Regions from separate parts of the Vibrio lentus genome, predicted to be linked through region 2. Evidence: predicted binding sites of a transcription regulator. Region 2 holds the regulator's gene; the other holds the start of a gene.
The links. Region 2 encodes CRP, which controls carbon source genes, mostly activating them, when cyclic AMP is high. Its sites were predicted from a motif close to TGTGANNNNNNTCACA; they were not measured.

Region 1: pyrG (CTP synthase) is a predicted target of CRP. The motif match lies at 3,757-3,772, and genes of this name have one in related genera.

What each region holds. Positions count from the first base shown of each region.
Region 1 covers NZ_JAUFQE010000002.1:2,551,713-2,559,097, forward strand. The annotation lists gene ispD (2-C-methyl-D-erythritol 4-phosphate cytidylyltransferase) at 1-120, opposite strand, end outside; gene ftsB (cell division protein FtsB) at 120-401, opposite strand; gene eno (phosphopyruvate hydratase) at 652-1,950, opposite strand; gene pyrG (CTP synthase) at 2,032-3,672, opposite strand; gene mazG (nucleoside triphosphate pyrophosphohydrolase) at 3,805-4,620, opposite strand; gene relA (GTP diphosphokinase) at 4,954-7,179, opposite strand; gene rlmD (23S rRNA (uracil(1939)-C(5))-methyltransferase RlmD) at 7,316-7,385, opposite strand, start outside.
Region 2 covers NZ_JAUFQE010000002.1:2,736,014-2,743,398, reverse strand. The annotation lists gene astD (succinylglutamate-semialdehyde dehydrogenase) at 1-500, shown strand, start outside; gene QWZ07_RS20850 (DUF1338 domain-containing protein) at 755-1,546, shown strand; gene crp (cAMP-activated global transcriptional regulator CRP) at 1,738-2,370, opposite strand; gene QWZ07_RS20840 (phosphoribulokinase) at 2,612-3,481, opposite strand; gene QWZ07_RS20835 (YheU family protein) at 3,559-3,771, opposite strand; gene QWZ07_RS20830 (hydrolase) at 3,881-4,948, opposite strand; gene QWZ07_RS20825 (TIGR02444 family protein) at 5,153-5,623, opposite strand; gene QWZ07_RS20820 (ABC transporter ATP-binding protein) at 5,620-7,385, opposite strand, start outside.

The DNA of each region.
Region 1 (7,385 bases), 180 kb from region 2:
GTGCTCTAAAATCGTTTTACCGTGAATTTGAAGATATTGCTTGGGACGGTCGGCCTTCATTCGGCTGCCGACGCCCGCAGCGGGGACCACTGCAATAACGCTTTGAAGTTGGTTCGACATTAATGAGATTCCTCACCAATAATACGATAAAACGTTTCGCCTTCTTTCACCATTCCAAGCTCATGACGTGCGCGCTCTTCTATCGCGTCTAAGCCTTGGCGTAGATCGTCGATTTCCGCAAACATCTCAGCATTACGAAGATGAAGCTTTTCATTTACTTGCTGCTGAACTTGGATTTCGTTGTTCACACCGTAGTAATCAGAAATACCATTTTTACCGAGCCACAGTGTGTGTTGTAGCCAGCCAAACACTATGAGCAGTACTAAAGCAAAAATTCGCATAACACCTTTCGCCGGTTGAAAAAGAAGGAACTAGAATAAGGCACATATATACCATAATGAGCTTATTGGTGCGAGATATGTGGTGTCAGGGAATCAATAAGTAGGGGAATTATTGGACAGAATAGTGAGTGGTAACAATGAAGTTCCCTACTCCTTTCTTCGTTAATCTAGGGAATGACGAATTTTAGGCAAAAAAATGCCCCGCATAAGCGAGGCATTTAAAAAGCTTAGATTAATAATTCGCTAGGAATTATTGACCTTTAACTTCTTTAAGACCGTTGAAAGGAGCTTTAGAACCTAGAGCTTCTTCGATACGGATAAGTTGGTTGTACTTAGCAACACGGTCAGAACGGCTCATAGAACCAGTTTTGATTTGACCTGCAGCTGTACCTACCGCTAGATCAGCGATAGTTGCATCTTCAGTTTCGCCAGAACGGTGAGAGATTACTGCAGTGTAGCCAGCGTCTTTAGCCATCTTGATAGCAGCTAGAGTCTCAGTTAGAGAACCGATTTGGTTGAACTTGATAAGGATAGAGTTAGCTACGCCTTTCTCGATACCTTCAGCAAGAATCTTAGTGTTTGTAACGAAAAGATCGTCACCAACGATTTGAAGCTTGTCGCCTAGAAGTTCAGTTTGGTGCTTGAAGCCATCCCAATCTGACTCGTCAAGACCGTCTTCGATAGAAACGATTGGGAAGTTGTTCGCTAGTTCAGCTAGGTAGTGGTTGAACTCTTCAGAAGTGAAAGTTTTACCTTCGCCCTTCATGTTGTAGATGCCAGCTTCTTTGTCGAAGAACTCAGATGCAGCACAGTCCATAGCAAGAGTAACGTCTTTACCTAGTTCGTAACCAGCAGCTGCAACAGCTTCTGCGATAACTTCTAGAGCTTCAGCGTTAGATTTAAGGTTAGGAGCGAAACCACCTTCATCACCAACTGCAGTGCTGTAGCCTTTAGACTTAAGAACTTTAGCTAGGTTGTGGAATACTTCAGCGCCGATACGCAGACCTTCTTTAAGAGTTTTAGCGCCAACTGGTTGGATCATGAACTCTTGGATGTCAACGTTGTTATCAGCGTGCTCGCCACCGTTGATGATGTTCATCATTGGTAGAGGCATAGAGAACTGACCAGCAGTACCGTTTAGCTCAGCAATGTGCTCGTATAGAGGCATGCCTTTCGCAGCAGCAGCAGCTTTTGCGTTAGCTAGAGAAACAGCAAGGATAGCGTTAGCGCCAAACTTAGACTTGTTCTCAGTACCGTCTAGATCAAGCATAACTTGGTCAACGTCAGCTTGTGCTTTAGCGTCTTTACCAACTAGAGCGTCAGCGATTGGGCCGTTTACAGCTTCAATTGCTTTAAGAACACCTTTACCTAGGAAACGTGATTTGTCGCCGTCACGTAGCTCAAGAGCTTCGCGAGAACCAGTAGATGCGCCAGATGGAGCAGCAGCCATACCTACGAAACCGCCTTCTAGGTGTACTTCAGCTTCTACAGTTGGGTTACCACGTGAATCGATGATTTCACGACCTAGAACTTTAACGATCTTAGACATTGAATGTTTCCTTCTCGTTGAATATATAAATGTCAAATTTAAAGGTAGCAGCACAACTTACGCAGCTACCTGGATTCCTTTTTACTTTTCTAATTCGCCGCGCTGGAATTCGCCAGCCGCTTTAACGAAACCTGCAAACAATGGGTGACCATCGCGAGGTGTTGAAGTGAACTCTGGGTGGAACTGAGCAGCAACAAACCATGGGTGGTTCGGGTTCTCAATAACTTCAACCAGTTTCTTGTCCGCAGACAGACCCGATACTTTTAGGCCCGCTTTTTCGATTTGTGGACGAAGATTGTTGTTCACTTCGTAACGGTGACGGTGACGTTCATGGATCGTCGCGCTACCGTATAATTCGTAAGCTTTCGTCCCTTTCGCTAGGTGACAAAGCTGTGAACCAAGACGCATTGTGCCGCCTAGGTCTGATTTCTCAGTACGCTCTTCAACTTTACCTTCGCCGTCAATCCACTCAGTGATTAGGCCAACAACAGGGTATTTAGTTTCTTTGCAGAATTCAGAAGAGTGTGCACCTTCCATCTTCGCAACGTTACGAGCGTACTCAATAAGAGCAACTTGCATACCTAGACAGATACCTAAGTAAGGTACTTTGTTTTCACGAGCGTATTGTGCAGCAAGGATCTTACCTTCAACACCACGGTCGCCAAAGCCACCAGGAACTAGGATTGCATCTAGGTCTTGTAGAATTTCTGTGCCTTTAGATTCAACATCTTGTGAATCTACATATTTAATTGTGACACTTAGGCGGTTTTTCAAGCCTGCGTGTTTCAGCGCTTCATTTACTGATTTGTATGCGTCAGGCAGTTCAATGTACTTACCAACCATACCAATCGTCACTTCACCCGTTGGGTTAGCTTCTTCGTAAATTACTTGTTCCCACTCAGACAGATCAGCTTCTGGTGCATTGATACCGAAACGCGTACATACAAGATCATCAATGCCTTGAGCACGGATTAATTGTGGGATCTTGTAGATTGAATCTACGTCTTTCATAGAGATAACTGCTTTTTCTTGTACATTACAGAAAAGAGCAATTTTCTTACGTTCGTTTGCTGGGATAACACGATCTGAACGACAAACTAGGATGTCAGGTTGAATACCGATAGACAGTAGCTCTTTTACAGAGTGTTGCGTTGGCTTAGTTTTCACTTCACCCGCAGCTGCTAGGTATGGCACTAGAGTAAGGTGCATGAACATTGCGCGTTCACGGCCTAGTTCTACTGCTAGCTGACGAATCGCTTCCATAAATGGTAGAGATTCAATATCACCTACAGTACCACCAACTTCAACAAGCGCGATATCGTGGCCTTTAGCACCAGAGATTACGCGTTCTTTGATAGAGTTAGTGATGTGAGGGATAACCTGGATTGTTGCACCTAGGTAGTCACCACGACGTTCATTACGTAGAACGTCAGCATAAACACGACCTGCTGTGAAGTTGTTACGCTTAGTCATCTTGGTGCGAATGAATCGCTCATAGTGACCAAGGTCAAGGTCTGTTTCAGCGCCATCTTCCGTAACGAACACTTCACCGTGTTGAGTCGGGCTCATAGTGCCTGGATCAACGTTGATGTAAGGGTCAAGCTTCATCATAGTCACTTTAAGACCACGAGCTTCTAAAATAGCCGCAAGAGATGCTGCTGCAATACCTTTACCTAGAGAGGATACAACCCCGCCAGTAACAAAAATGTAATTTGTCGTCATGTTTAACCTGAAATTGGTTGAATGAGGGAAATGGATTACTTCTGGACGGGATGAAAATATACCAGAAGCCCCTTATCGCCACAACGTGAAATCTATCACACTGCAATTTTTTATTTTTTGCTTCAAATCAATTCATGATAAAAGCTTTGATGATCTTTTCTCCGCCACTTTGACTTCATCCCACATGGAATCAAGCTGTTGTAGAGAAAAGTCGGTCAAAATTTTATCTTGCTGACGAACTTTTTGTTCCACACCTTTAAAGCGGCGTGAAAATTTCAGATTGGCTTTATTGAGAGCCGTTTCTGGATTTTTACCCAAATGTCGCACTAAATTGACGGTAGCAAACAACAAATCACCCAGTTCTTCTTCAACTAAATCTTCGTTTGGCGTTACTTGAAGTGCTTCTTCTAGCACCTCATCAACTTCCTCTAAAACCTTGTCGGCGACTGGCCCAATAGAGTCCCAATCAAAGCCAAATTTCGCGACTTGCTTTTGAATTTTTGTAGCACGCGAAAGTGCAGGTAGAGAGTTTGGTATTGAGTCTAGAATACTTTCTTGAGTTTTGCCTGCCTGTGCTTTCTCTTTGGCTTTTTCAGCTTCCCAGTTGGCATTAATTTCTTCATCACTGGCAAACTCTGTATCAGAAAATACATGTGGATGACGGCGCGTCAGTTTCTCATTGATACCGTCGACCACATCAGAGAATTCAAACAAGCCCTGCTCTTTCGCCAATTGGCTGTAGAAGATTACCTGAAACAACAGGTCACCCAACTCTTCTTGTAGGTTCGGCCAATCTTTGTTGTGAATCGCGTCCACCACCTCGTAGGTTTCTTCGATAGTATGCGGCACAATTGTTTCAAAATTTTGTTTCAAATCCCAAGGACAGCCACCTTCAGGATCGCGCAGCTTAGTCATAATCTGTTCAAGTTGTTCAATCGGGTGATTCATCGTTTTCTTCCTATTCACTGTCTTTGATTTTTAAATTTATAACGTCTTCTAAAACTAAAAAAGGTGAGCAGCCAAAACCACTCACCTTTCTATTTTTTCAGTCATCCTCAAGAGCGAAGAATGAGCGAGTTGGGGATCTCAAATCGCTTGGCGAGATTCCCTATCACGTTCGTCCCTCACTGTAGGGAATGACGAGTATCTTTGTTTTACTAAGTAATTGGCTCTTCTAACAAGGCAACAAACTTACGAGACTTCTGAGCATAGCTTGCCTATGTGATGAAGCGAGTATAGTGTGCAGTTAACACAGTTAGAAAGCCAAGTACGACGTAAAAACTAGCCGAGGCGTTTTACGCTCATCACATCTTTGATTTGCTCGACACGGCTCGTCACTCGACTCAGAATTTCAATGTTGGTCACTTCCAAATCGAAATCCATCACCGATAGCTGACGTTTATAGTCAATACGGCTCTTCATTGTCGTCACACTGACTTTTTCGTTCAAGAACAGGGATGTTATGTCTTTCAACAAGCCGGTACGTTCTAGCGCCTCTACACGCAGCGTTAAGATATACGAGCCTACAAAACCATCGCCCCAGACTGTATCGATAATACGTTCGGGAGCATGCAGGTTAAGTTCACTTAACTGTTCACAATCGCTGCGGTGTACTGAGATACCACGCCCTTGAGTAATGTAACCTTTGATCACATCGCCCGGGATCGGCTGACAACAACGAGCCAAGTGGGTCATTAAGTTATCGACACCTTCAACAACGACAGCATCCTTTTTCGGGCGGCTCTGATGCGCAGGCTTATTGTCAGACTCAAGCAGTTTCTCTAATGCTTTTTTGTCTTCTTCTTCCGCCGTTGGTTTGTTGACCAAAGCATTGATGTGATTAACGACTTGGTTAATACGTAAATCGCCGCTACCAATACCCGCATACAATTCATCTGGAGTATTAACGTTGAATCGTTTCAGCGCATATTGCTCAGCATCTTTTAGTGTTGCACCGACTCTGCCTAGTTCAACTTCTAAGATATCTCGTCCAGCTTCGAGGTTTTTCTCACGACTCTGAGCACGGAACCAAGCGTTAATTTTTGCACGAGCTCGACTTGAATGAACAAAGCCTGTGGTCGGGTTTAGCCAATCACGTGATGGATTCGGTTCTTTTTGAGTGATGATCTCAACCTGATCGCCCATCGCCAACTTATGAGTAAACGGAACGATTCGACCCGCTACTTTGGCACCGATACAACGGTGTCCAACCATCGAGTGGATGTGGTAAGCAAAGTCCAACGGTGTTGCACCCATTGGTAAATCGACCACATCTCCGCGAGGTGTAAAGGCATAGACACGATCATCAAAGACTTGGCTACGTACTTCATCCAGCATCTCGCCAGAATCCGACATCTCTTCTTGCCAGTCGATAAGCTTACGCAACCAAGTAATTTTCTCATCGTAGCCACTGCGTACGCCGCTAGATGCACCTTCTTTGTATTTCCAGTGCGCAGCAACGCCCAATTCAGAGTCTTCATGCATCTGCTTGGTACGAATCTGAATTTCAATGGTCTTGCCTTCAGGGCCAAGAACTACGGTATGAATCGACTGATAACCATTCGGCTTAGGGTTCGCAACATAGTCATCAAATTCACTAGGTAGGTGTTTATATTTGGTGTGAACCACACCTAAGCCGGCATAACAGTCTTGCAGTTGGTCGGCGATAATACGCACCGCACGCACGTCAAAAAGCTCATCAAACTCTAAGCCTTTTTTCTGCATTTTGCGCCAGATACTGTAGATGTGTTTTGGTCGACCGCTGACTTCAGCATTGATGCTTGAACGGTTCATTTCTGACGTGAGATCGTCAACAAAGTCGGTGATGTATTGTTCGCGCACAATACGCCGCTCAGACAGCTGTTTAGCAATCTGCTTGTATGTATCTGGTTGTTGGTAGCGGAAAGCGTAATCTTCAATTTCCCACTTTAGCTGACCAATACCTAAACGGTTTGCAAGAGGCGCATAGATGTTGGCACACTCTTTTGCTGCCGCACGGCGCACAGCATCAGGGGCCTTTTTCACTTCTATGAGGTTACAAATTCGCTCTGCTAGTTTAATGACTACGCAGCGGAAATCATCCACCATGGCCAATAGCATTCGTCGAACATTATCGACTTGACCCGAGGCTGCACTGCCTTCAAGGGTGACATTTAGCTGGCCCAAAGCCGCCATTTCTTCGACGCCATCAATCAGCTTTACGGTTTCCTTTCCGTAACTTTCTTCAAACGCTTCGCGCTCAAAAACACCGCTTGATACGACTGGGAAGAGTTGCGCCGCCACTAAAGTAGCGCGATCCATAGACAAGGTGACCAAGATTTCGATCATCTCGCGACCACGCCAAAGCAAAAGTTCACCTTGCTCGTGATCTTTTAATAGCTCTTCACAGTGACGATAAACTTTGGTCAGTTTATTCGAGGTTTTTGCGTCTTGATTCAGTGACGCAATCCAATTATCTAGCTCAAACTGTTCGCTTGGGTTTAAATGTGCGCTTCGTACCGCAACCATCATGCCTTCCTAGTTATTATGTTTTATACCCAATTCAATATGACTAACTGGTTCCACGTTAGTTCGACTCATATTGATATCAGTGCAGGCTGCCCCGCACCTTTGTAATACATTTTTAAGCCTTATTTAAGGGCTTCTAAGCCTTGATAAAGAGAGCCATCGATTCGAGATGACTGGTATGAGGGAACATGTCCAACATGCCTAGC
Region 2 (7,385 bases):
GACCACAGATCTCTGAAGCGGCGGCTAAGTTCATTTTGGACGCGCAAGCTAATCTGCAATCACTAGGTGGTGTAAGCCTAGTTGAAGCAAAAGCGGGCGAAGCGGCGTTTGTTTCTCCGGGTATTATCGATGCAACCAACATTGCTGAGTTGCCAGATGAAGAGTACTTCGGCCCATTGCTGCAAGTGGTTCGCTACCAATCGCTAGAGCAAGCCGTTGAGCTGGCTAATGACACGCGCTTTGGTTTGTCGGCGGGTCTTGTATCAACAGATGATTCTGAATGGGAATACTTCGTTGACCATATCCGTGCGGGTATTGTTAACCGTAACCGCCAGCTAACAGGCGCAAGTGGTGATGCACCATTTGGCGGCCCGGGTGCTTCAGGCAACCTACGCCCAAGTGCTTACTACGCGGCTGACTACTGTGCTTACCCTATGGCTTCAATGGAAGGTGGTGAAACTCAACTGCCAGCTACGTTTAGCCCAGGTATTGAGCTGTAGTTTTGGCTTTTAAGCTTTAACTTGATGAATCATAAGCTTATGAGCTCTAGGTTCATGAGTAACAGATTCATTGATTGTGTAATAAGGAAGCGGTGTTATCGCTTCCTCTTTTCACCCACGTCCGACACCTCGATTGGGCGGTAGATAATAATAGAACAAGTATGTCACAGGCTGATGGCTGCTGACTCTATGTCCAGCCTCTCCCTTTCTAATCCAAATTACTAGCTTGCTAGAACCTCTGACAAGGAGTCACCATGACGCCCGATCTACTCTTTAAATCACTATGGGACGATTACATTCACAGGCTTTGTCCATCGGCAGAGAAAGTGCATCACTTGCTGAAAGAAGACGAAGCGCTGATTAATGATCACATTGCACTGCGTACTTTCAATGTTGCACCGCTAGGTATTGAAACATTGGCTAAACCTTTCCTTGAGTTAGGTTACAAGGCGTGTGGCGATTACTTATTTGAGAGCAAGAAGCTAGTGGCTAAGCACTACGAGCACCCAGATCCAAACCAACCAAAAGTGTTCATTAGTGAGTTGAAGGTAGAAGAGTGTTCAAGTGGCTTACAACAGATCGTTGCTAAGTTGGTTGAGCAAGTGGACGCAAGTAAGCTTCAAGGTCATGAATTCTTGTTTGGTGGTCGTCTTTGGGATTTGAGCTTCGCAGATTTCCAAGTGCTAGCAAAAGAGAGTGAATACGCTTCTTGGCTAGCGGCTCATGGTTACGGTGCAAACCACTTTACGGTGAGCGTTAATCAACTCGACACTTTTGATGAAGTTCAGGCAGTAAATGATTACCTGAGCGAATCAGGATTCACGATCAATGCATCTGGCGGCGAGGTGAAAGGCTCTCCAGAGGTCTTATTAGAGCAATCATCAACAATGGCAGATAAAGTCCCAGTTTCATTTGTTGAAGGCAATGAGATGATTCCTGGTGGCTTCTATGAGTTCGCTAAGCGTTATGCGATGGCCAATGGTGAGCTTTATACCGGATTTGTCGCGGCATCAGCTGACAAAATCTTTGAAAGCACCAACGGTTAAAGAAAGATACGAGCACGGGCTTTGCCCTAGAGATGCGGGTACGCTCCGCTTCGAGAGTGTTTACGTTTGGAAGTTGTAAGTGTCCCATTCGCATCTCGCATCTCGCATCTGCTCTCTAGATCTTTAGAAAACAAAAAAGCCACCAAATTTGCATTTGGTGGCTTTCAAATTTTTGGCTCAATTAATCGAGATTAACGAGTGCCGTATACCACGATAGTCTTACCGTGTGCAGAAATTAGGTTCTGCTCTTCAAGCATCTTCAAGATACGACCTACGGTCTCACGAGAACAACCAACGATCTGGCCAATCTCTTGACGAGTGATCTTGATTTGCATGCCGTCAGGGTGAGTCATTGCATCTGGCTGTTTCGCTAGGTTAAGTAGCGTTTGAGCGATACGACCGGTAACGTCAAGGAACGCTAAGTCACCAACTTTTTGGCTAGTTACTTGTAGACGGTTTGCCATTTGCGCTGAAAGGCGCATCAGGATATCTGGGTTCACTTGGATAAGTTGACGGAATTTCTTGAAAGAAATTTCAGCTACTTCACAAGGAGATTTAGCACGAACCCACGCAGTACGCTCTTGGTCTTCTTCGAAAAGTCCAAGTTCACCGATGAAGTCGCCTTGGTTTAGGTAAGAAAGAATCATTTCCTTACCTTCTTCGTCTTTGATAAGAACAGCCACAGAACCTTTAACGATGTAGTACAAGGTTTCTGCCTTTTCACCAGCATGAATCAAAGTACTTTTTGAAGGGTACTTATGAATATGACAGTGTGAAAGGAACCACTCTAATGTTGGATCGGTTTGAGGTTTACCTAGAACCATAATATCTCACTTCCTCTGCAGGGTATGCTTGCCGCTTTCCGTATTTTAGCTAAGCCTGAATTGACTCAGTTAGGATAAGAGCACTCGTTGAGTGCTGCAAGCTATCTTGTGTTTCGTTTAAGAATAGTATCCTTTTTCAGGTACTATTTCTTGATTTTAATCGTGACCAAGCTACGATTTTTTACGCAAAATTGTGCACATGATCACGGTATGAAAAGTAATCAACCAGAATGTCGTTTTGTTAACCTATTTTTCCGGTTTCGATTAGTTGTTGTAGAATTGGCCTTACAATGAGCTCCATAGCAAAACTCATCTTGCCTCCTGGCACCACGAGCGTGTTATGACGTGACATAAATGAGCCATCAATCATAGCCAAAAGGTAAGGGAAATCGACGTTTTTGATGCCGCGCAAACGTATAACTACGAAGCTTTCGTCTAAACTTGGAATCCCTTTGGCGTTCAGTGGATTCGATGTATCTACGGTAGGGACACGCTGAAAGTTGATATGAGTGCGCGAAAACTGCGGGGTAATGTAGTTAAGGTAATCATCCATTGAACGAACAATAGAATCCATCACCGCTTCGCGAGAGTGCCCACGATCGCGTGTGTCACGAACGAATTTCTGGATCCACTCCAAGTTTACGATAGGTACCATGCCGATAAGCAGATCGACGTGTTGCGAGACGTTAATGTCGCCATCGACTACGCCACCATGAAGGCCTTCGTAGAACATCACATCCGAGTTTTCAGGGATCTCTTGCCATGGCGTAAAGGTGCCGGGCATTTGGTTGTAAGGAACGGCTTCATCGAAGGTATGTAGATAGCTACGGACTTTACCCGTGCCTTCATTTCCGTATTGACGGAAGAACTCTTCTAATGCGCCAAAATCGTTAGCCTGTGGACCAAAGTAGCTGATGTGCTTACCTTGCTCGCGCGCCTTACGGATCTCGACATCCATCTCTGGTCGAGTGAAGCGATGGAAACTATCCCCTTCAACCCAAGCTGCCTTCACGTCCATCATATTGAACATTTTACGGAAGGCTTCTGAGGTAGTGGTGGTGCCGGCTCCAGATGAACCCGTCACCGCAATAATTGGATGTTTAGCGGACATGACAACCCTTGTCTTTTGAGTAACTTACTTGTTAGCAATCGTTTACCACTATAACACGGCTCCTTTATGAGCGCAGCTTAGAAGCGTTTTGTGACTTGAATATCAACGGTTTCATGCAGCTCAGAAAACACGATACTGACTTCCTTTGAGGCTAATTGATGTTTCACTTGGTCAATCTTGTTTTGCAGTGAAACCTCTACGTCACCGTAGTCTGTGCCTTCACGCAGCACGAATTCTTTAATGAGGTTTTCTAGCGTTTCTGGTGCGATGTCTTGCCATGGGATGATCATAAATACTTCTCTCTTTTATGTTCATGGATATGTTCATAAATAGGTTTATTGATGTGTTGATTAGTGTGTCTAGCGACGCCTATCACTCAGCCCTTAAAAGGCTCGGCCATTATGCCGAATCTTGAATACTTTCATAGTAGGCGGGTAATGCTTCTTCTAACCAAAACCTTGGTTTGAGCGTGCTACCAGTAATGAACCCCACATGGCCGCCTTTTTGAAACAGACGATAATCGATGTTGTCAGGTAGAACGAATTTTGGAATCACATCATCGGTCATGAAAGGGTCATCTTTCGCATGAATGATCTGAGTCGGTAGCTTAATCCGATTTAACTTCGGCAAAGCAGAGCATTGAGCATAGTAATCTTGTGCATTCTTGAAGCCGTGCAGAGGCGCAGTGATTCGCTCATCAAACTCATACAGCTTATCGATCTTCTTGATGCTTTCTGCTGAGATGCCAATCTTCTCTTGCAGCAGCTTATGTTTCTTCAATGCATTCGATTTCAAAGAGTTGAGCAGGTACTTTTTATAGAGTTTGGAGAAGCCTTGTTCAATACGACTTGAACAACAAGCAAGGTCAAAGGGGGCTGAAACAATCGTCGCCGCTGAGATTAACGGATCATCAGCATAGTCGGCGAGATAATTAGCCAACATGTTGCCGCCTAGCGAGATCCCAACCGCAACCTTAGGGTTATTGGGAAACCTTGAATGCAGATGCCTTAAAAAGAAGCGCGCATCTTCGACCTCTCCAGAATGGTAAGCACGAGCTAAGCGATTCGGCTTTCCGCTGCAACCTCTGAAGTGCATCATCACGGACAACCAACCATCCTTAGCAAACGCATTCATCAGTCCATTGGCGTAAGGGCTCTCAAAGCTCCCCTCTAATCCATGGAATAAGATGAAGATGGGCTTATTGCTTTGTTTGTCGGAGCTTGGTTTGTCAGATCTTTGATTATCAGAGCTTGGGTTGTCATTACTCAAGTTGTCACTATTGGATTCGTCACCATTGGAGCTGTCACCATCGGGTGATTCGCTCCATGCAAGGTCGAGAAAGTCACCATCGGGTGTTTCTAAGGTTTGCCATTGAGGAGCAAACAACGCCTGCTTTCTAATAAACCTAGGTACCAAGGTCTGTAGGTGAGGATTTGATAAACCAGCAGCAGCGGTAAATATTGTCATAAAACAGTCCATGCTTATTTATGGGCTTTGAAAAGTGTTGAGCTTTTAGTGAAACGCCCACGTTTTTATTTGAGCTTGGTTGATTCTCGGCATAAGCGCAAGGGTTTCACAGAGACGAGCTACAAAAACACGCCATGAGTAACTGATTGAATAATATCGAGGTTAAGCTTGGATCTAGACGGAATAAAAGGGAAAGGTAACGAGTTAAGGCTGAGGGGCTGGTTCAGAAAAAGCATCATAGAGGTTTTCTGCGCCGAGTAGCCGACAATACTCAAATGCGAGTGGCGATTGTTGATTGCAGGAGAGATGCAGAGAGTTGATGCAGTCGACGAGATCAGATTGCTGTTGCTTCTCTAGCTGCAGCTCAAATTGGAGTGCTTCGCGGTAGAGAGAATCGATAACTTGAGGTTTGAGGTGCTTACGCAGCTCTCGATAGCTGTGAAGAAGAGTTTCAGAGCGGCTCAAGCACTGTTGAACTTTATGCCACTCTTCTTCAGCAAAAGACAATTGCTGCTCATCAAGCCATTTGAGAAGCAGCAGTAGATTGACGTTGCCGTGGAACTGGTTTTGCAAAGCTAAGCACGCATCCTTTACACCGCGCACACTGTAATACTGAAGGCTAAATTGCCATAGTCGTTCCAGTGTTAGTGATGTCGAGGCGTGCTCTGGGCTCATAAGCTATCCATTTCCTGTTCCATTTGCTCAAGCTCTTCTTGAGTGGACATCCAATCCATTTCAACTTCTTCTAGCTGTGACTTACTGCTCGCTTGCAGAGCGAGTACTTTATTCAGTTTAGCCTTATTTTCAGCTTCATAAAGTGAAGTGTCAGATAATTGCTGTTCAGCCTCTTCAAGATCAAGCGTCAACTTATCCATTTTCTTTTCAAACTGAGTCAATTGTTTGCGAATAGGCGCGGTCAGTTTTCTGAACTCGGCTTCTTTACGTTTTTGTTCTTTCTTCGATGCCGCACTGTTCGCGCTGTCTTTGGCTGGAGCTAACGCTTGCGCTTCTTTACGTTCAATTTTTTGCTGTTCAGTCAGCCATTTATAGTAATCGTCAAGATCACCATCAAACGGCGCAACCTGACGGTCGTGTACTAGGTACAAGTCATCGGTGGTTGCACGCAGTAAGTAACGGTCGTGCGATACGATAACCATCGCACCTTCAAACGTTTGCAGTGCGAAGGTCAGCGCCTGACGCATGTCGAGATCCAAGTGGTTGGTTGGTTCATCGAGTAATAATAGATTTGGCTTTTGCCATACCAGCAGAGCCAGTACCAATCGTGCTTTTTCACCACCCGAAAACGGAGCCACTTTATCGAGTGCTTTTTCACCTTGGAAGCCAAAGCTGCCGAGATAATCTCGCAGTTGTTGTTCGGTGTGTTTAGGCGCAATCTGCATCATGTGTTGCAGTGGCGTTTCTTCTGGATGCAGCGTCTCTAATTGATGCTGAGCGAAGTAACCCATCTTAACGCCTTGCGAATAGCTCAGCTCACCACCTTGCTGTTTCAGTTCGCCTGAAAGCAGCTTGATCAGTGTCGACTTACCCGCACCGTTTCGACCCAGTAGACCGATACGGCTACCCGGAACAAGGTTAAGGCGAATCTTTTCTAGAATCAGGTTGTCGTCGTAACCGGCCGATACCTCATCCATCATCATGATTGGGTTCGGCAACGCGTCCGGCTCTCTAAATTCAAAGCTGAATGGATTGTCAAATTGAGCGGGTAGCACTTGTTCCATTTTCTCAAGCGCTTTAATACGACTTTGCGCTTGGCGAGCCTTTGAAGCTTTGTAGCGGAAACGGTCAATGTAGCTCTGCATGTGAGACATTTGCTTCTGCTGCTTTTGGAACATCGCTTGTTGCAGGATCAGTTTTTGAGCACGTTGAGTCTCAAACGACGAGTAGTTACCGGTGTATTCGTTAAGCTGTTGGTTCTCAACATGCACGATGCGGTTGACGATCGGGTCTAAGAAGTCTCTATCGTGCGAGATAAGAACCAGTGTGCCAGGGTAGTTTTGTAGCCAGCGCTCTAGCCACATCACAGCATCTAAGTCTAAGTGGTTGGTTGGTTCATCGAGCAGCAGTAAGTCACTGCGACATAGAAGGGCTTGCGCTAAGTTCAAACGCATACGCCAACCACCCGAAAATTGGGTCAGGTTCCATGTCATTTGCTCTTGGCGAAAACCAAGGCCATCCAGTAATTCAGCTGCTCGTGAATTGATGGTGTAACCACCAATGGTTTCAATCTTGCCGTGTATCTCTGCTACCAATGTACCGTTGTCGGCTTGTTCTGCTTTCGCCAGTTGCTCTTCAAGGCCACGATATTCTCTGTCACCATCAATTACATACTCAATGGCTTTTCTTTCTAATGCAGGGGTTTCTTGTGCAACCCAAGCCATTTCCCAGTGAGCGGGTTTACTGAATGAACCGGCATCAA